One region of the Pseudoalteromonas sp. R3 genome, then DNA from elsewhere that is predicted to be linked to it. Evidence: predicted binding sites of a transcription regulator. Region 1 holds the regulator's gene; each other region holds the start of a gene.
What was found. Region 1 encodes FliA, which starts transcription of late flagellar genes. Its sites were predicted from a motif close to CTAAAGNTNNNNNNNNNNNNGCCGATA; they were not measured.

Region 1 (5,111 bases):
CCTGCCCGGATACGACATCATCTCGAGACTCAGCGTCCATTATTGGACCCTCTGGACCTGATAACTCATCAGCAACGGGGGTGGCTTTAGTTTGTGACTGCGGCTGGGCTGCAGTTTGTTGACTTTCATCTGCACTGCCGAATACAGTCAACAAGTGAATAAGGCTGTCTTCTACTTCACGAACCAGCTCTATAACACGCCGGATCACCTGTCCGGTTAAATCTTGATAATCTTGCGCCATCAGTACGTTGGTCATCAGACTCTGTAATTCATCTGTACGGCCTCTGGACGACTGCATAAAACTGTCAAGATCGTGACATAAAGATTTGAACTCTCCAAGCTGGATATCCCGGCTCATCAGTCTGTCCCAAGTGGGTTTGATTTCTGAGAGTTCATCGGCAAGTTCTTGGGCTAAGGGAAGACTCGCTTCTACGGCATCCATGGTTTTATTAGCCGCGCTTTCTGTCATCTCCATGACATAATTTAGGCGCTGCTTCGCATCTGGAATGGCTTCTGTCGTGAGATCAGCTAAACGGGTATCTAACTCAAAGTTTTTCAATGATTCATGAAGTTGTCGAGTCAGCTTACCCACTTCAGCGAATAGCTCTGATTGTTCTTTGTTAGTGGCCTCAATTAATATCTCATCAGCCTTTTCCTGCTCACCTTGTTCTAGGTATTCAACGAGCAGTTTAGCCTGTTCCAGAGTTATCTGTGGCACAGAAGATGTTGACATAAGCCTACCCTTATCAATACTAGCCTAAACGTTCGAACACTTTTTCTAGTTTGGTTTTCAGGGTTCCTGCCGTAAACGGTTTAACGATGTAACCATTAACTCCAGCCTGGGCAGCGGCAACGATTTGTTCTTTTTTCGCTTCTGCTGTAACCATAAGTACTGGGATGTGTTTAAGCTTGTCATCAGCACGAATTGCGCGTAACAAATCGATACCTTGCATGCCCGGCATATTCCAGTCAGTTACGACGAAGTCGAAGTCCTGATTTTGCAACATTGGAAGTGCCGTACTGCCATCATCAGCCTCTTGAACATTGGTAAAGCCTAAGTCTCTTAGCAGGTTTTTGATTATTCTTCTCATCGTAGAGAAATCATCAACCACGAGAATTTTCATGTTCTTATCCAAAACTTCCTCCGGTGAGGTTTGAACCTATATTGTAAAACTTACTCTAATTGATCCAGTCATTGATCTTTGCACGAAGCTTGATCATTGCTTGACCGTGAATCTGACTCACTCGAGATTCGCTGACCTCTAAAATCGCGCCAATCTCTTTTAAATTCATCTCGTCGTTGTAATACAAAGACAGCACCAAAGCATCGCGCTCAGGTAAAGTCTTGATAGCATTGACTAACGACTCGTTAAAGCGCTCATTTTTAACATTATTGAATGGTTTGTCTAGCGCAAAATCGTTGCCTGCGGGAGAAATTACGTCTTCGTCGACCCCAAGGTCTTCGATGCCGATAACTTTACTCGCATTCACATCATGTAAAATATGATGGTACTCATCCAGCGTAATATCAAGTTTTTCAGCGATTTCAGTATCTTTTGGTTCACGCCCAAGCTGAGATTCGAGCTCAGCAATGGCTTCTGCTACCATTCGGCCATTTTTGTGGACAGAGCGTGGAGCCCAATCACCGCGGCGTATCTCGTCTATCATTGCGCCACGGATTCGAATACCTGCAAACGTTTCAAAGCTTGCCCCTTTGCTTGCGTCAAAATTTTTACAGGCTTCAATTAATCCAATCATGCCTGACTGAACTAAATCATCTAACTGAACACTGGCTGGTAACCTAGCTAACAAATGACAGGCCACCTTTTTTACCAAAGGTGTATGACGCTCAACCACCTTGTGAAGGTGGTCCGTCGTTTGATATCCCGCCATGCGGTTGACCGGTGAAGCCATCGTTAACCGTTTACCAGTTGCTCAATAAAGAATTCCAAATGACCTGATGGTTGATGGGGGATGGGCCACTTGACAGCTTTGCTTGCCAGGCCTCTGAATGCCACGGCAGCAGGTGAATTGGGGAAAAGCTCAACGATGGTTTTTTGACGTCGCGAAGATTTACGCATATTTTCGTCAAACGGAATCGTTGCAACCAGTTCCAGAGCAACATCTAAAAACCGGTCGGTGACTTTGGATAGTTTTGCGAAAAGCTCTTGCCCTTCTCTTAAACTGCGTACCATATTGGCCACAATTTTAAACTTATACACTCCATGCTCGCGGCTTAGGACTTTGATCAACGCGTAAGCATCGGTAATCGAAGTCGGCTCGTCGCATACCACGACCAACACGTCTTGAGCAGCACGAGAAAAGCTCAAAACCATGTCTGAAATACCTGCTGCGGTATCGACAATTAAAATGTCAAATTCGCTACTGAGTTCACTGAACGCACGTATTAGCCCAGCATGCTCGGCAGGTGTTAACTCCACCATACTTTGCGAGCCAGACGTCGCAGGTACGATGCGGATGCCAGCAGGCCCCTCAACCAAGATTTCGTCTAGTTCACATTCTCCAGACAAAACATGAGATAAATTTTTCTCTACCCGTAAGCCCAACATAACATCACAATTGGCCAAACCTAAGTCAGCATCAAGCACCAAGACCCGATTACCCTGCTGTCCTAATGCAATGGCAGTGTTAAGGGATACATTGGTTTTACCTACACCACCTTTACCACCAGTCACTGCGATTACTTTTACACTGTGGTTATTTTTTTGGTTCATTCTCCGCAGGCCACTTGCTTGATCTAAAACTGTATTAATCATACATTCCTACTGTCTGGGACGCCACTGGTACACGTCGCGAATGTTGCGCTTTTGTTCTCTTTAAATACAATTGCTCAGCCTTTTTGACTAACTTCTGAGCGTTTGCCACGCGAATGTCTTCAGGCACTCGCTGACCATTGGTAAGATACCCTATTGGCAGACGATTTTGAATCGCTATGCTAATAATCTCGCCTAAACTTAGACTTTCATCAAGTTTTGTAAAAATACAACCACTTAAATTGACTTTTTTGAAGTGGTTTACGGTCTCTTGCAGTACATGCATTTGTGCTGTTGCACTTAATACTAGGTAGCTGCGAATGTCAACACGGCTACTGCGCATCAGAGTGTTCAACTGTTCGGTTAAACGTAAGTCGCGCTGACTCATCCCTGCCGTGTCTATTAATATTAGACGCTTATTACGTAAATGATAAAGAACCTCTGCAAGTTCATTGGCATCTTTTACTTGCTTAACGGGACAACCAATGATCCGACCATACGTTGCCAATTGCTCATAAGCACCGATACGGTAGGTATCTGTAGTGATCAGTGCCACATTGTCAGCACCATATTTTTGGGCACCCAGCGCTGCAAGTTTTGCAACAGTTGTTGTTTTTCCTACCCCAGTTGGTCCAACCATGGCGTACACACCACCCTGACGCAAGATATCGTTGTTAGTTGTATGCATCTGATTGACAACCATATTAAGCAACGCATTCCACGCTTCTTTGCGAGAGACATCATCAGGAATAAAACAAGCCATCTGTTCAGCAACTTCTGCACCGATCCCCATGCCTTTTAGACGGTCGACAAGACAAGCACGAGTTGGATCTCGACGTGCCATTTCCTGAGTCATCAGGCCGGATAACTGAAACTCAAGTAGCTGGCGGATCGCGTTCATTTCATCACGCATAGAAGACATTTCATCATCGTTTGCTTTTTTCTGCGCAGCAGGTTCGTCACCAAAGCCCTGCTCCAGATCATCACCAAACTCCCAGGATGTGCTTTCCTGGCGTGCGTCAAAACTATGACTCGGTGTCTCATAGCGCTGTTGACGTGCTGCCTGAGGCATGGCCTGAGCAGGGGCTTCACTGCGTTGTTGAGAGCCAAACATATCGTCGGTGTTGATTCCAGATTGAGAAAACATCGAAGCAAGCTCAGGCGACTTAGGACGAGGGGCTTGGCGCTCAAGCAAGGCTTCTAGACTGTCTGCAACCTGTGCCTGTTTTTGCGGTTCGGCACGACGAGGTTGAGGGCGAACCATTCTGGCTGCTTGATTATAGCCTTGCTGTGCACTTTGCTGAGGTGCAACCTGACGAGGGGCAACTTGCGCAGCTGGCTGTTGAGGCGCAGTCTGAGGCTGTGGAGCAGGTGTGCGGTCATTATCAACTGCAGCAACGATCTCTACACCGTCAGCCAGCTTCTTGTTTGACATAATTACCGCATCAGCGCCTAGCTCTTCTTTCACTTCTTTCAAAGCAGTACGCATATCTTTTGCAAAAAAACGTTTGATTTTCATGGTCAGCCCCTTCTAGTCCTCTACTGTCCAACTGAGCTCACTATCTTAATTTGTCTTTCATCCGGCACTTCCTGATACGACATGACTCTGAGTCCCGGGATGGTGTGTTTTACAAATCGTGACAGCACACTTCTTAACATACCTGAGGTTAATAAGATGGACGGCTCGCCGAGCATTTCTTGCGTTTGATGGGCTTCTCTTAATGAACCTTGAAGCCGCTCTGCAAGGCCTGGCTCTATGCCTGCCCCCTCATCACCTGCGTTCTGAAGTGACTTATGCAACATCTGTTCCAACTCAGGCGCCAATGTTATGACAGGGATTTCATCAGCCCCGCCAACCGCATCCTGAACGATGAGTCGGCGCAGTGAAATTCGCACCGCAGCCGTTAATACATCGGGGTCCTGACTGCGCGGCCCATACTCAACCAGAGTCTGAACAATGGAGCGCATATCACGAATTGCAACGCCTTCGTTTAACAGGTTTTGTAGCACTTTTACTACAGTGGTCAGAGGTAATACATCCGGCACCAGACCTTCAACCAGGCGAGGATGACTCTTGGCCAGCATATCCAGCAGGTTCTGAACTTCTTCATGACCCAACAGTAAGGACGCATTGTTGGTCAACAGCTGACTAATATGTGTGGCAACCACCGTGGCGGCATCCACAACGGTATAACCCAGTGAATGAGCCTCGTCTTTCTGCTCTGGTTTGATCCACACAGCTTCCAGACCGAAAGCCGGATCTTTAGTAGCAACGCCATTAATTGGACCAAAAACCTGGCCCGGGTTGATCGCGAGCTCATCACCATGCTTCAGTTC
Region 2 (5,111 bases), 2.2 Mb from region 1:
CCGAGCTTTCGTCCCCGGCCTGAAATTCAAGCATTTGCTGAGTCATCTCAACAGTTTGCTGTTGAATCGTTTCTATGGGTGTCGGCTCGGGTTTACCCGGTGTGAACTCCATCGCAATCACGCTGGTACCTTTGGGAATGTCTTTTACTTCAATTTTGTTCTGTACACCAAACGCAAACTTCATCGAGCCTGCTATTTGCTTAAACTTCAGTACATCCATTTCCGAAAACGCCAGCAGCAGAACGAAGAAGCACATCAGCAGCGACATCAGATCGGCAAAGGTCCCCATCCAGGCAGGTAAGCCTGGGGGGGGACATTTGCATTCGTTCTCGTCCGACATAACTACTCCTCGGCCTCACCACCCCGTTTAGACTCAGGCAGATAATTTTTCAGAATACCTTCAATCACTTTCGGGTTTTGCCCATCCTGTATGCCCAAAATAGCATCCAGGATCAATCGCTGATTACGTTCTTCTTCGTCTTTGCGCAGCTCCAGTTTTACCTGAATAGGAATGGCGACTACGTTCGCTAAAAACGCACCATATAAAGTGGTCAATAGTGCTACGGCCATAGCAGGTCCGATTGCCTTAGGATCATCCATGTTCGATAACATAGCTACCAGACCAATCAGGGTCCCTATCATACCCATTGCCGGAGCGATATCCGCCAGAGACTTAAACAACCCGGCGCCCATCTCATGTCGAGTAGAGGTCAGTGCAATGTCTTTTTGCAATGTTGCCCGGACGACATCTGCATCGTGGCCATCCACCAGCATATCAACACCCTTGCGCATAAAGGAATTAGGGATCTCCGCTTCTTCTAACGCCAAAAACCCACCTTTACGTGCTGAATCAGCCAGTTCAACTGCTTTTTCAATTAACTCTTCAGGTGTTTCCAGTTTAAACATAAAGGCCTTACCGGCCACCTTACCAATGCCAAAAAACTGGCTCATGGTAAAGTTAGAAAGCACGATAAATATCGAGCCACCAAATACAATAACCACTGATGGAGTGTTGTAAAACATGGCGACCTGGCCATCACTACTAAGTACCATGGACATCACAATCAAGCCAATGGCCCCTAAGATCCCAATCACGGTTGCTAAATCCACACACCCTCCAAAAGAAATTACCCGCTATCTATCACGCAGTTATTATTATCGACAGAGTTATCGGCCAGTTTTGCAATAACTTAACTCAATTATATTAAATTGCCTTGAAATTGCGAATTCATAAGCCATTGGCAATTCCCCCCGGACTATATAACGTAAAAAGTCCGAGAGATCTTTGACCTCAATCTGTAATACTCATAAAATTAGGCGTTTTTTAATTTAGCTCAAAGTGAATATTGCACATGGCGACAAAAAAACCGGAAAACATGAGCTTTGAAGAAGCTGTTGGCGAGCTTGAAGGCATAGTACAGGACATGGAACGCGGCGAACTGACCCTGGAACAATCACTCAAACAATTTGAACGGGGTATTAAATTGGCCAATGCTTCCTCACAAAAGCTACAACAGGCTGAACAGAAAGTCGCAATTTTGCTGGGCAACGATGAGCAAAGCCCACTGAACGAATTTACAGACGAGCTGGAATAATAAACGGTGGATTTACAAGCACAACTTGCCCAAGCCAGAGCCCAGGTAGACAAAACCGTAGCAGCATACTTTGCACAGGAACTGGACAGTGACAGCACAGCCATTGCTGCAACACGTTACAGTATTAGTAATGGTGGCAAGCGATTGCGCCCGTTTCTTGTTTACACGGCAGGTCAGATTTTTGGCGCTGCACCTGATGACTTGGATGTTGCAGCCGCTGCTGTTGAATGTATTCACAGCTACTCACTGGTCCACGACGATTTACCTGCAATGGACGATGATGACCTGCGTCGCGGTAAACCGACCTGCCATATCGCCTTTGATGAAGCACAGGCTATTTTGGCAGGTGATGCTTTGCAGACGCTGGCATTTGAGTTGTTATCAGGACACGCATTCTCCGTGCCGGCAAATAATCAGATTGTCATGATCAATACACTTGCAAAGGCTTCTGGTTTACAGGGCATGGTCGGGGGTCAGGCACTAGATTTAGCTGCAACAGACAAATCAGTCACGCTGGAGCAACTTGAGCGTATCCACCGCTTAAAAACAGGTGCTCTGCTCACCTGTGCCATTGAGCTGGGTGCTCTATGCGCACCCAATGTGTCACCACATACGCTTGCACGGTTACGTGAATATGGCCAAAATATTGGCCTGGCGTTTCAGGTTCAGGACGACATTCTGGATATCGAAGGCAACACCGAAGTACTAGGCAAACCGCAGGGTTCTGATCTGGAACACAATAAATCTACGTATCCTGCACTACTGGGTTTGTCAGGCGCAAAGCAAAAAGCGCAGGCACTGGTTGATGAAGCAAAGCGGGCATTGCAAGACATTGATGCAGACACAAAGGCTCTGGCTTTGCTAGCAGATTATATCATCGCCAGAGACCACTAAACCCAGCAAACAGACTAGCAATCGACTGATAAGTCGCTAAATTAATAACTAGTTCAGTTATACTGTGGTGCATTGCAGCATGTACCTCGAAAATAGCGGTCATAAGTGGCCTGCCAGTATGGCTGAACACCAGAAACAGATTTTATAAATTAAATGGCAGACAATGATGACAGCTAAGTCAGCAAACTCTGCCCAGGATAACATAATCAATATGAGTCTTGATAACAGCAAGTATCCCCTTATGGCTTTGATAGAGCAGCCCGATCAGCTGCGAACTTTGCCGCAACACAAACTGACCGAGTTCAGTAATGAACTGCGTGATTACCTGTTAAACTCAGTCTCGCAAAGTAGTGGTCACCTTGCCTCAGGTCTGGGAACGGTAGAGCTTACTGTGGCGCTGCACTATGTCTACAATACTCCCGAAGACCGTTTAGTATGGGATGTTGGCCATCAGGCTTACCCGCATAAAATACTCACAGGTCGCCGTGACAAAATGCATACGATTCGTCAAAAAGACGGTCTGCACCCTTTCCCGTTCCGTGAAGAGAGCGAGTACGACACATTCAGTGTTGGCCACTCAAGTACTTCAATTTCAGCAGCACTGGCCATGGCCATTGCCGCAGAAAAAGAGCAGCAAGGGCGCAAAGTGGTTGCCGTGATTGGCGATGGTGCTATGACCGCGGGCATGGCCTTTGAAGCGATGAACCACGCCGGTGATGTAAAATCAGATATGCTCGTGATCCTCAACGACAATGAGATGTCTATTTCCGAAAATGTAGGCGCATTAAATAATCACTTCGCGCGCATTCTGTCAGGCAGTTTTTACACCAATATCCGCGAAGGCGGTAAAAAGCTACTCTCGGGCGTACCACCCGTCAAAGAGCTGGCCAGCAAGGTTGAAGAACACCTTAAGGGTATGGTGATACCGGGTACCTTTTTCGAGGAATTGGGCTTTAACTACATCGGCCCAATCGATGGTCATGATGTCAATATGCTGGTTGATACGCTGAGAAACATGCGTAACCTTAAAGGTCCTCAGCTGTTGCACGTAAAAACCCAAAAAGGGAAAGGTTATCAGCCTGCGGAAGCCGACCCGATTGGCTATCACGGTGTACCCAAATTCGACCCATCCATACACAGCTTACCTAAATCTAAGCCAAGCGCGCCAACGTTCTCGAAAGTCTTTGGCGACTGGCTGTGTGATATGGCAGAACAAGACGGCAAGTTGATGGCCATTACCCCGGCTATGCGTGAGGGTTCTGGTATGGTGCGCTTCTCAAAAGAGCATCCAAGCCAGTACTTTGACGTTGCAATTGCTGAGCAGCATGCCGTGACTTTAGGTGCCGGTTTTGCCTGTGAAGGCCTGAACCCGGTCGTGGCCATTTACTCCAGCTTTTTGCAACGGGGTTACGATCAGCTGATCCACGATGTCGCATTGCAAAACCTGCCGGTGCTGTTTGCCATTGACCGTGCTGGCATTGTTGGTGCCGATGGTGAGACACACCAGGGCGCTTACGATCTGAGCTTTATGCGTTGTATTCCCAATATGGTGATTATGGCCCCAAGTGACCTGAATGAATGCCGTCAGATGCTTTACACTGGCCACCGCCTGCAGCAACCTGCCGCAGTGCGTTACCCAAGAGGGTCTGCCGGTGAAGCAGAGATTGAGGCGCAGATGACCGAGCTGGAAATAGGCAAGGCAAACCAACTGCGCTCAGGTAAGAAGGTCGCCATTCTTAACTTTGGTACCTTATTACATAACGCAAAACCAGTCGCAGATGCGCTGGATGCAACTTTGGTTGATATGCGTTTTGTGAAACCACTAGACGGCGACATGGTTGAAAAGCTGGCAGCCGAGCATGACCTGCTAGTGACATTGGAAGATAACGCCATCGCAGGCGGTGCCGGTAGTGCCGTCAGTGAGCACTTAGCCGCTGCGCAGATCCTCAAGCCAGTTTTGCACCTTGGCATTCCCGATGAGTTCATCAAGCATGGTACTCAGGATGAGATGCACGCCGAAATGGGCCTGGATGCCGACGGGATCCAGAAACGAATCGAAGCGGTATTATAGCGCAGTCAGCTTTGCTATTAAAAAGCCACAGACCTTGCTGTGGCTTTTTTGTAATTGGTATTTACTTGTTTGATTTGCGTCATATCAAAACAACACCCTTTTAAGCTGGTAATCCGATGCTGACTAACAGACAATACGCCGGTGATTAAACGGAATTAGCTTGCACACAGCGTACAAGTCTTCACGGAACCAAGTCCACTCGAGTCCCCAATTGTCGAGTGAGCTATGCCCACCTGCGCGCCCTCCTCGAACATTTGGGAAAGTGGTTCTTTGCTGCCTGACCACATTATATCGGCAGCACAATAGGAGTCCCCTATGTCATTAGCAACACTCAAAAATGCCGCACAACTGGCACTCAATTGTATGGATTTAACCAGCCTGACCGGCGCAGAAAGCGACAAAGACATTATCCGGCTTTGCCAGCAGGCCAGCTCAGAGGCCGGCAACGTCGCAGCGATTTGTATTTTCCCTCAACATATCCCTCTGGCCAGACAACATCTGGCAGCGGGGGTAAGGATTGCCACTGTCACTAACTTCCCTCATGGCTCAGA
Region 3 (5,111 bases), 1.7 Mb from region 1:
GAGCCTGAAGCACTGGCTTTGGGACAAATAGGTGAACGCACTTATGCCTTTGTTGGATTAGAGCGTATGGGCAGTATTTTAGTCTATGACATCACCAATCCGTTTAATGTCACCTTTACCACCTACCTGATCAATCGGGGACTGGAAGAAGGTGCCGACATTACCGGTGATCTGGCACCAGAAGGCATGATCTTTGTCAGTGCTGATCACAGCCCAACCAATACCCCTTTACTGGTTGTGGGTAATGAAATATCTGGCAGCATTGCCATCTGGTCACTCACCCAGAAATAAATGCCTTATCTTGTACTGTGGCTGCACTGTGCTGTACATTAATCTATGTGTATAGTTCAGTCACAGTACAGGGATCTTAATGACCAAAATTGCGTTACTCACCAGTGGCGGCGATGCCCCCGGCATGAACGCCGCTGTCCGTGCTATCGTGCATAGTTGTCAACACCATCAATATGAGTGCATCGGCTTTTTCCATGGTTACAATGGCTTACTAAACGATGAGTGGCAAGCCCTGACACATCGCGATGTTAGCAACATCCTGCAGTTTGGCGGTACTTTGTTAAAAAGTGCACGCTGCCCCGCTATGTGCACCCCAGATGGCCCAAAACAAGCGGCCAATACACTCCGCAAACACCAAATTGATGCGCTGATAGTGATTGGTGGAGATGGCTCCTTCCGTGGGCTCGAAGCGATTAAAGCACACTGGCAAGGACTGGTAATCGGACTACCCGGCACCATAGATAACGACCTGGCAGGCTCAGATAACACAATCGGCTTTGCCACAGCGGTCACAACTGCCACTCATGCAATCGACAAGATCCGCGATACCGCAAACGCGTTTGAGCGCGTATTTATTGTAGAAGTGATGGGCAGACACAGCGGACATATTGCGTTTAATGTCGGACTGGCAACGGGGGCGGAAGCCATTATGTCGTTCGAGAATTGTGACCCCAGCAATACGGCACCACAACTGGCACAACTGATTGCTCAAATCCAGATTCAGCAACAATACAACCATGAGAGCTTCGTCATAGTGTTAGCCGAAAACCTCTGGCCGGGCGGGCCTGATGCCCTGAAAATGCAGTTGGCTGAGCAAGCTGGTATTGACAGTGCAGTCTGTGTGCTCGGTCATATTCAACGCGGTGGCAGCCCTGCCCCTGAAGACAGGTTGCTTGCTACCGAATTGGGGTTAGCGGCAGTCGATGCCGTCGCCAATAACCGAGATCGGGTCATGATAGGGAAACAAGGGAACCAGATCCAGGAAGTCCCCCTGTCGTATTCAGTCAGCGCCGCCAAACCGGTTGACGGCCGCTGGGTTGAGGCACACAGTGATATCTTAACGGAGTATCTAATCAAACACAGTGAATAGCTCGGCATTGAGCCACAAATGAACCAAAATACTTGCGGCGTATCCCAGCGCAATGACAGGCGTCCATTTCAGATGGCCAAAAAAGGTATAGTAGCCTCGCGCCTGTCCCATTAACGCCACACCCGCCGCGGAGCCAATGGAAAGCAAACTGCCACCAACCCCAGCTGTTAGCGTGATGAGTAACCACTGACCATGCGACATGTCAGGCTGCATGGATAACACGGCAAACATCACCGGGATATTATCGACGACCGCAGACACAACACCTAAGAAGACATTGGCAGCCGTAGCAGACCAGCCACCATAGAGCAGCTCCGACATCAGGCTAAGATAGCCCAGAAAACCCAGTCCTCCAACACACATTACAATGCCATAGAAAAACAGCAAGGTATCCCATTCTGCCCGTGATACCTTAGCGAACACATCGAATGGAACCACATTGCCCAGCGCCTTGAGACGTTCCTGATCGCCGGCCTGCTCTGCTTCAGCTCGCTTACGGTCAAGTGAGTTGGGCAAAGTAGTCCGCAAAAAGTAGCCAAAGAACTGCAGATATCCCAGCCCCATCATCATGCCCAACACAGGTGGCAAATGTAGCAAACTGTGACATGAAACCGCGGTGGCAATGGTGATCAGGAAAAGTACCATAATTCGTCGGGCTCCGCGCTTTAACTCAACCACTTCGTCACTGGCCGCTGGCTTTTTGTTTTTCACAAACAAACTCATAATGACCGCCGGCACCAGGTAATTGGCCAGCGCAGGGAAAAACAAAGAGAAGAATTCAGCAAAATGGACAATACCAGCCTGCCAGACCATCAAGGTGGTAATGTCTCCAAACGGACTGAAAGCGCCCCCCGCATTTGCTGCCACAACGATATTAATACAGCTAAGGTTAATAAATTCCTTGTCACCCTGCCCGACTTTCATCACCACCGCACACATTAACAAAGCCGTTGTCAGGTTGTCCGCGATCGGGGAAATGACAAAGGCGAGAAATCCACTGAGCCAGAATAATGTGCGAAAGTTAAACCCCCGACGTACCATCCATACGCGCAAGGCATCGAATAGTCGTCGCTCTTCCATCGCATTGATGTAAGTCATGGCAACCAACAAGAACAACATTAGCTCAGAAAACTCGAGTAAATTATGCCGAAAGGCATGCTCTGTCAGCTCGGGGATATCATTCATGACGTAGTAACCGCCAATCATCATCCAGATCAACCCGGCCGCCACTAGTACAGGCTTAGACTTACGCATGTGAAGCTTTTCTTCCAGCATGACTAGGATATACGCCAATACAAAAATGGCGATGCAAAACCAACCCAGCAAAGCTGAGGTAAGATCAACAGGTGTTGCAACATGATTCGCCGCAGCCGACATGGCTGCAGGATGGCAGAGCAGAGTAGCTAAGGCGAGCAGAACATATAGCGAGTTTTTCATTAGTTATCAGGTCCGAAACGAGGTTAAAACGTGGTTAATTTTAGCGCGGCTACTTGATAGCATATTTTTCACACGACCTGCATTCGACACAAGTCTATAGTTCGCGCATGATTAAATTAATTAACGCCCGACAGACAATAAAAAACGGGTGTGTGACCTGCGTCACACACCCGTATGATACAATGATGAAATTTTATCAGTTGACCGAAAGAACAGGTCGACTATGCGTCTCGGTTACTGATCCACTCAATGGCAAGGATCAGCACTAAGCCGGCAACGGCGAGCAACACACACCCCAGTACGTAAGGATCCTGGCCTGATATTTGAGCGAACTCAGCGGGCAGTACATTTTGCTGAGTCAAAGGTTTTTCAATCCCTTTAGAGTTGGTATACGTCGTCAGTACCTGTTTCCAGGGCCAAAGTAAGTTCAAAGACCCCAGTAAAAAGCCGCACAGCAGTGCAAACGTCACTTGCTCAAAACGGCTTAGCAGCCATGATAATAAACGTGAAAACGCCATCAAACCAACCACACACCCACTCAGGAACAAGGCAATCAATAGTACCTCAACCTCATTGACCGCACTCAGTACATGACCATACATACCCAGCAGCAGCAGAATAAAACTCCCTGAAATGCCGGGCAAAATCATCGCACAAATGGCTATGGCGCCTGCTGCAAAATAGTACCAGGTTTGTGGCACCGCTTCCGCGGGCGCCAAAGAAGTTATGCCATACGCAATGGCTGCACCAGCCATACAGGCTGTTACCGTGCGCCAATCCCAACGGGTAACTTGCTTACCAACATGAATAAAGGACGCGATGATAAGGCCAAAAAAGAATGACCAGACAAATAATTGGTGATGTTCTAGCAAGTAAGTAATGAGCTTAGCCAAAGAAGCTGCACTGGTTAGCAGGCCCGCAAACAACACCAGTAGGAAGGTCCCGTCGATATGTCGCCATGCTGCCTGCAATCCGTCTGAGCGTAACGTTTTGATAGCGTCCAGGTTGACACTTTTGATGGCGCCAAGCAAGCGCGCATAAATACCGGTTATAAATGCGATGGTTCCGCCAGACACACCAGGCACGACATCGGCGGCTCCCATGCCTGCCCCTTTAAAAAACAACCAAATAAAATCACGTTTGGTATCAGTTTTATTGCTCAAAGCCTTCTCCATTGTTTTTTTCCGGCACGAGTTTACCGAAATTTTATGACGCTGCACATAGCCGAAAACAGATTACACTCAAGCTTTGCAACAAATAGCCGATACAAACGCAATAGAGTCATTAAGTACGTAAGCTATGTTTAAACATTCCCTGTTGCCACTCATAATCAGCTTGTTAGCAAGCTTTTGTATCTGTGCTGCCAGCACGTTTTCAAACGCAGCCGAGCACCAGCCACCTCCCAGTAAGTCATCCGTGTTTGACAGCGACTTGCGCTACTGGTTGAGCAGTGAAAAGCTGCTGACTATCAAAGATGAAGAACAGGAAATTGCCGTGTTGTTTTCTGAATATATGGCGGCGCCAAAACGCGGTATTATTGTGTTGCTGCCTGGTCTTGAACAAAGCCCTCTGTACAATAACGGTTTGAGTTACTTACACCAGACGCTCACGGACGATGGATACGATACTTATACACTGCCAGTTCCAGACCTTACCGAGGGCAATGATATTACGCAGGGCATTATGGAGGATGAGCCCAATGAGGTAAAAAGCACGGTACTGCCTATACTCAGCGAATTTGCGTTAGACAGTTACAAAGCTGCGTTAGTTGCTCGCTTTGAAGCACTCTACAAAACTCTGGCACTGCGTCAGCAAGAGCATATTGCGATTGTGGCGTTTGGTAACAGTGCGGGGCTTTTTGCAGAATATCTGGCGACCCTGCCCAATATTCGTGTCGATGCCCTGATCACAGTCAGCGCGCAACTAGCTAATGCACAACGCAACAGCCATTTACCAGCCAGCCTTTCTTTGGTTGCCCCCGCGCTGCTGGATGTATTCTATACTTTTGACAGTCCACTAGTATTGGATACCATTGATGAACGTCGGCGCTGGGCCAGACGTAACAGCAAACTCGACTATCGCCAGCGAGAATTGTTTGGCCAGCAGCACCAGCCAATGCAACATCAACGGCTACGCAAAGAGCTAACAGGGTTTTTACGCCGCCTTTAATCCGATGCTCAGCTGCTGCGTTTTTGTTTCAGTAGCTCATAGGCAGTGATTGGCAATGCTACTTTGGCTCTTTCGCCTTACACCCACACTCAGCTGCCGCGGTTTTGTGTCAGTAGCTCATAGG
Region 4 (5,111 bases), 2.0 Mb from region 1:
AGAAAGTGCGCTCTGCAAATGGCAGTCCCTGATATTCGCCACTGCCGGTGTACACGACTTTTAATTCCCCTGAGCGCGCGCCCTGCACTATGCTCGGGTCTATCAGTTTTAACTGCAAGTGAGACTGACTGACCTCGGGATAAATGCTGTAGCTGCTCACTATGGCGGCTTCTTGCCACTTAGCTTTATTGTGCCCGCGCCAAAATACACTGACCTGGCCAAACGTACTTGCATCACCCTGACGTGACAGCGCCAGGCTAACAGTGTCGTAACGACCGCTTTCTGAGCGGCTCATCTTTGCATCATCAATGGTCACACGAGGCACGGATGCCGATTGACGGTAAATCACAGGAATACTGTAACTCATGATCATGTTAAGCCTGATCCCAACTCCCTGTTGTGCAGAGTCTTTTTTCTCAGGTAATGCCTGAAAGAACAGATGTGAGCGGTACTCTCCCGCAGCCATGTCTTTTTTCCGGCGCAAAGCGAGTTTTACGACCTGACGCTCACCCGGTGCAAGGCGCACCTGTTTGGGTGTCATTCTGAGCAAGCCACTTAAACGTTTCGGGTTGTCCTGCTCGGACACATCTTTATACCCCCCTCTGGCAGCGCCAGCTTTTCTTTAAAGCTCAGACGGTAAGTTTTGTACTCCTGGCTATTGTTGATCAGAAATACTTTGGCATTTCGCTGGCGCTCATCAAACACGACACGGGTGGGTGAAATCAGTAGGTTAGCCTGAGACTGCGCGGCACAAAACAACAGCACCAACACAGCGATGTGAGTAATATATTTCATTGGATTTTGCCTATTCTACTTCTAACGGCGATGAATATGAGTCTGTGCTTACTAAATAACTTAATAGCTAACTTCGACGCTGATTGTTGTCTCATACTGCCCATCCAGGTAGCTGCCTGCATTGGGCATGCTCTGCAATGTGCCACCTATCACAAGCCGGGCGCGACCGTATCTATCAGTAAAGACTCTGACTGGATGGTGGAGCTGTATTACACGTAATTTGCCCTGGCTGATAAGTTGAGTATGCGCCAGCTCATCATCAAGTATATCTGTTGAGATATTCAGATAAACACCAATGGGGAAGGACTCCAGTATCAGCTCAGCTGGGTGACCTTTTTCAACCACATGAATACTGCCAGAGGAACTTGTTCCACCACCCCGGGACACAGTGACAGTGCCGACCACACTGGGGTCTGCCACAATAACAGTACCAAAATTAAGGTCAGCATTGAGTATAATACTCGCCTGACAGTACATACTGCCTATCAAACTGACGAGTAATAAAAGCGCCTTCATATGAAACTGGCGGGCTATTCAATCACCCGCCATAGCCGATTAGTAGCTCAGCTCAACACTGAACGTACCTTCGTACTCACCGTCAATATAGTTTCCTGCAGCGGCACTGGTTGTGGTCAGTGTTGCACCTACATTAAACGCAATTTTACCCTCAGCATCAGCCTGTACTGTGGTTGTTGCCGGGGCTGGTGAAGTACCAGATGTTACATAGTAAGTGAATGTACCTAGTTTGAAACCGGGTGTTGTAGGTGGTAGATCTTTCGGCAACACATCGGTTTCTGTCGGATCGGTAATAGTCAATGTCGCGTAAGGTGAAACGCCATCAACGGTAAACTTTGCCGGAGTACCGGGTTCCAGAATAGCAATCTCAGCTTTTGTTACATCGGTTGAGTCAGCCCGAGGAGCTGTATTAGGGTTGGCAGCAATAACCAAAGTTGCCGTTTCTACACCACCTGTATCGCCACTGGCACGTATAGTACCGAAGCTAAGCGGTTCAGCATTTTCAAAGGTGAAAATATTTCTTACTGTTACGGATGCTTTGAATTCCGCAGGCTGCGCAGCAGCCAGTAAAGGCATTGCAGCCAGAATTGAGAGTAGAGAGTACTTGTTCATTAACTTTTCCATCAGCTAATCCTTTTCATTAAATAGCCGCTTCCATATCCGGCCAAACCACACGTGCAGCGCTTTACACTGAACGTACAACTAAGACTTTATAATGATTTTATCAACTTACTCGAGTGCCCTTGGGTAGAAAGGTGCTCAATTTGAATAAAAACACTACTCAGACTTCTTTTATATCGTACCTAAATACAAAATCTTTAATATTATTTCAATGTTTTTTAGCTAGTTAACCAATTTACATGGTTGACCACTGGCCTGAATAAGACGGCAAAACACGACACTTTCTTGCACAGACATGAACCCCCAAGCCTGAGAAAGGTAAAACTGAGTGCCATTCACAGCCGGTGTTTGTAAATATATTGATACGGAGCTGAACATGTCAGGATAGTAACTTTGTATGAGAGACAAAGATGCTTTTATCCGTTCATTTTGTGCCTGAGCCCGAGTATTCAAAAGGTGACGACCAAACTGCACAACAATGGAGTCAGAGTTTGGTGTATTGAACTGCTTGCTGGCGGAGTCTGGCGCCACTTGATGAGTGACAACGCCTTTCTCTGGCTGCGCGATTTTCTCTTCAAGCGGCTTGATATCATTGGCGGAAGACAACAATGCCAGTAGCTGTGACAAATCCTGCTCCATCGCGGCAACACGCTCGATACCCGCCTTATGCTCATTGTAGGTCTTGATCAACTCAGCCCTGGCAAGTGCTTGTGCTTCTTCGTCAGCTGTTGGCTTTGAGCTGCACGCGGATAACAGCCCGACTGCCGCCAGTAGTGCGGTCCACTTGCCAACGCGCTGATAAGGCAATCGCTGAGCTACTTCACAATGGATAGACATAATGTCTTTCTCCTTCTACAACAAGCGGCCCTCACTGGCCGCCTACTACATATCTGGAACAGCCTAAGATCAAATTGCAACGGGCGCTTTGATATTGGGATCGGCGTTGTAGCCCTCAATCGCAAAATCCTCAAACTGGTAGTCATAAATAGACTCAGGCTTGCGCAAAATTTTCAACGTCGGTAGTCCCTTAGGCTCACGCTGCAACTGTTGCTCAATCTGCTCCATATGATTTGAATAGGCATGCAAATCACCAAAGCTGACAATGACCTCCCCGGGTTCCAGATCACATTGTTGCGCCAGCATATGTACCAACAAAGACAAGCTGGCGATATTATAGGGTAACCCAAGAAAGATATCTGAGCTGCGAATATACAACTGTCCGGATAACTTACCGTCTGCGACATAAAACTGATACAACAAGTGACACGGAGGTAAGGCCATACGACCAGCCTCAACATTCTCTTGTGGGCTCATCGACTCGTCCGGCAGATACTCAACGTTCCAGCCATGGAATAGGATACGACGGCTGTTGGGATTGTTTTTTAGTGTATCAACAACATAGTCGATCTGGTTAATATCATCACCGTCTTTAGTGGGCCAGGCCGTCCACTGTTTACCGTATATTGGACCCAGCTCACCATCTTCCAGCGCCCACTCGTCCCAGATTTTAACGCCGTTTTCATTGAGCCAGGTTTTATTGGTGTCGCCTTTAAGAAACCAGATTAACTCGTTGGCAATACTCTTAAAGTGTAGCTTTTTGGTGGTCAGCAAAGGAAAGCCATCTTTGAGGTTATGGCGGATCTGACGGCCAAACACGGAGCGCGTACCTGTACCAGTGCGGTCCCCTTTCTGGGTGCCGTTTTCTAATACATCTCGCAATAACTCCAAATACACTTTCATGCTTTACTCCTCACAATGATCTCACTATTGACCCTGCTCAAGGGCTTTGTATAGCACGAAAGTATACTACGTTCGCAGGCCCGGGTAACTAATTCACGATAGGATTTATTGACAGGTAAAACGGGACCCCAAGATTAGGGCCCCGATATGGTTTAAGCGCGTGCTGTCGCAGTACGCTTGTGGCTCCAGAGCATCAAACCCAGACCACCGATCACCATAGGTAAGGACAAAATCTGTCCCTGAGAAATCATACCTGCGTACAAGCCGATATGTGCATCCGGTTCGCGGAAGTATTCAACAATGAAACGGAAAGTGCCGTAACCGAGTAAAAACAGGCCAGCAACGCTTCCCGCCGGACGTTCCTGTTTTCTGTACCAAATCAGTATAATGAACAACACTAGGCCTTCCAGAAATGCTTCATAAAGTTGCGATGGATGGCGAGCAATCGGACCTCCAGTCGGGAAAACCACCGCCCACGGAACATCCGTAGCCCGGCCCCATAACTCACCATTGATAAAGTTACCGATACGCCCCGCGAGCAAACCAACCGGTACCATAGGCACAACAAAATCGCCCACAGCCAGCGGAGATTTCTTAAACCGCCATGCAAAGATAAAAATACCGGCTATCACACCCAGTGCGCCACCATGGAATGACATGCCGCCCTGATCGATACGTAGTAAATACATAGGGTTTTCAAGGAAGTGACTGAACTGATAAAACAACACATAGCCAATTCGGCCACCCAAGATCACGCCGAGCATGCCGTAAAACAGCAGATCACTGACCTCATCTTTGGTCCAGCCAGAATTGGGCTTGTCAGCCTCTTTGTTTGCCCACCACATCGCAAACGCAAAACCGATTAAATACATTACGCCATACCAGCGTACACTTAGGGGTCCAATCGAGAATATGATTGGATCGATTTCTGGAAACTGCAAAGCCATCGCTTTCCCTCAATAAAATAACATTTTTCCCGCAATCACCACGAGCAGTAACGCGAACACTTTCTTAATCACAGGCACTGGCAGATAGTGCGTTGCTTTGGCCCCGATAGGAGCGACAAACCAAGAAGTCAGCACAATACCAAATAACGCCGGTAAATACACAAAACCGGCAAACCCATCTGTCAATTTCAATGCCTGGCCCCCCGAGACCACATAACCAACGGAACCAAACAACGCAATCACGATGCCGCTAACCGCGGCACAGCCAATTGCTTTACGCATATCGACAGAAAAATAACTGAGCAGCGGCACAATTAACACCCCACCGCCAATGCCAATCATGGCCGACAACGCGCCCATTAAGGTCGTGATGCTTGCCAAAACAGGGCCGGAGGGCAAACTACGCGACTTTTCAGGGGCATTTGATTGTGAACTGAATACCATTTTAGCGGCGATTAACAACACAGAAATGACAAACGTCCACTTTACCCA

Region 2: pomA (flagellar motor protein PomA) is a predicted target of FliA. The motif match lies at 1,169-1,195, and genes of this name have one in related genera.
Region 3: ELR70_RS10770 (DUF3530 family protein) is a predicted target of FliA. The motif match lies at 4,059-4,085, and genes of this name have one in related genera.
Region 4: ELR70_RS09710 (DUF4402 domain-containing protein) is a predicted target of FliA. The motif match lies at 2,107-2,133, and genes of this name have one in related genera.

What each region holds. Positions count from the first base shown of each region.
Region 1 covers NZ_CP034835.1:3,095,687-3,100,797, forward strand. Annotated here, with positions in the region: gene ELR70_RS18625 (protein phosphatase CheZ) at 1-733, opposite strand, end outside; gene cheY (chemotaxis response regulator CheY) at 753-1,136, opposite strand; gene ELR70_RS18635 (RNA polymerase sigma factor FliA) at 1,180-1,914, opposite strand; gene ELR70_RS18640 (MinD/ParA family protein) at 1,917-2,777, opposite strand; gene flhF (flagellar biosynthesis protein FlhF) at 2,770-4,293, opposite strand; gene flhA (flagellar biosynthesis protein FlhA) at 4,314-5,111, opposite strand, start outside.
Region 2 covers NZ_CP034835.1:916,346-921,456, reverse strand. Annotated here, with positions in the region: gene ELR70_RS08955 (flagellar motor protein MotB) at 1-340, opposite strand, end outside; gene pomA (flagellar motor protein PomA) at 343-1,110, opposite strand; gene xseB (exodeoxyribonuclease VII small subunit) at 1,353-1,595, shown strand; gene ispA ((2E,6E)-farnesyl diphosphate synthase) at 1,602-2,489, shown strand; gene dxs (1-deoxy-D-xylulose-5-phosphate synthase) at 2,701-4,560, shown strand; gene deoC (deoxyribose-phosphate aldolase) at 4,876-5,111, shown strand, end outside.
Region 3 covers NZ_CP034835.1:1,367,114-1,372,224, reverse strand. Annotated here, with positions in the region: gene ELR70_RS10790 (choice-of-anchor I family protein) at 1-291, shown strand, start outside; gene ELR70_RS10785 (ATP-dependent 6-phosphofructokinase) at 371-1,381, shown strand; gene nhaD (sodium:proton antiporter NhaD) at 1,361-2,818, opposite strand; gene ELR70_RS10775 (DUF368 domain-containing protein) at 3,040-3,921, opposite strand; gene ELR70_RS10770 (DUF3530 family protein) at 4,118-4,987, shown strand.
Region 4 covers NZ_CP034835.1:1,063,685-1,068,795, reverse strand. Annotated here, with positions in the region: gene ELR70_RS09725 (fimbria/pilus periplasmic chaperone) at 1-586, opposite strand, end outside; gene ELR70_RS09720 (hypothetical protein) at 556-795, opposite strand; gene ELR70_RS09715 (DUF4402 domain-containing protein) at 856-1,311, opposite strand; gene ELR70_RS09710 (DUF4402 domain-containing protein) at 1,351-1,935, opposite strand; gene ELR70_RS09705 (hypothetical protein) at 2,155-2,769, opposite strand; gene ELR70_RS09700 (thymidylate synthase) at 2,839-3,672, opposite strand; gene lgt (prolipoprotein diacylglyceryl transferase) at 3,825-4,619, opposite strand; gene ELR70_RS09690 (sulfite exporter TauE/SafE family protein) at 4,629-5,111, opposite strand, start outside.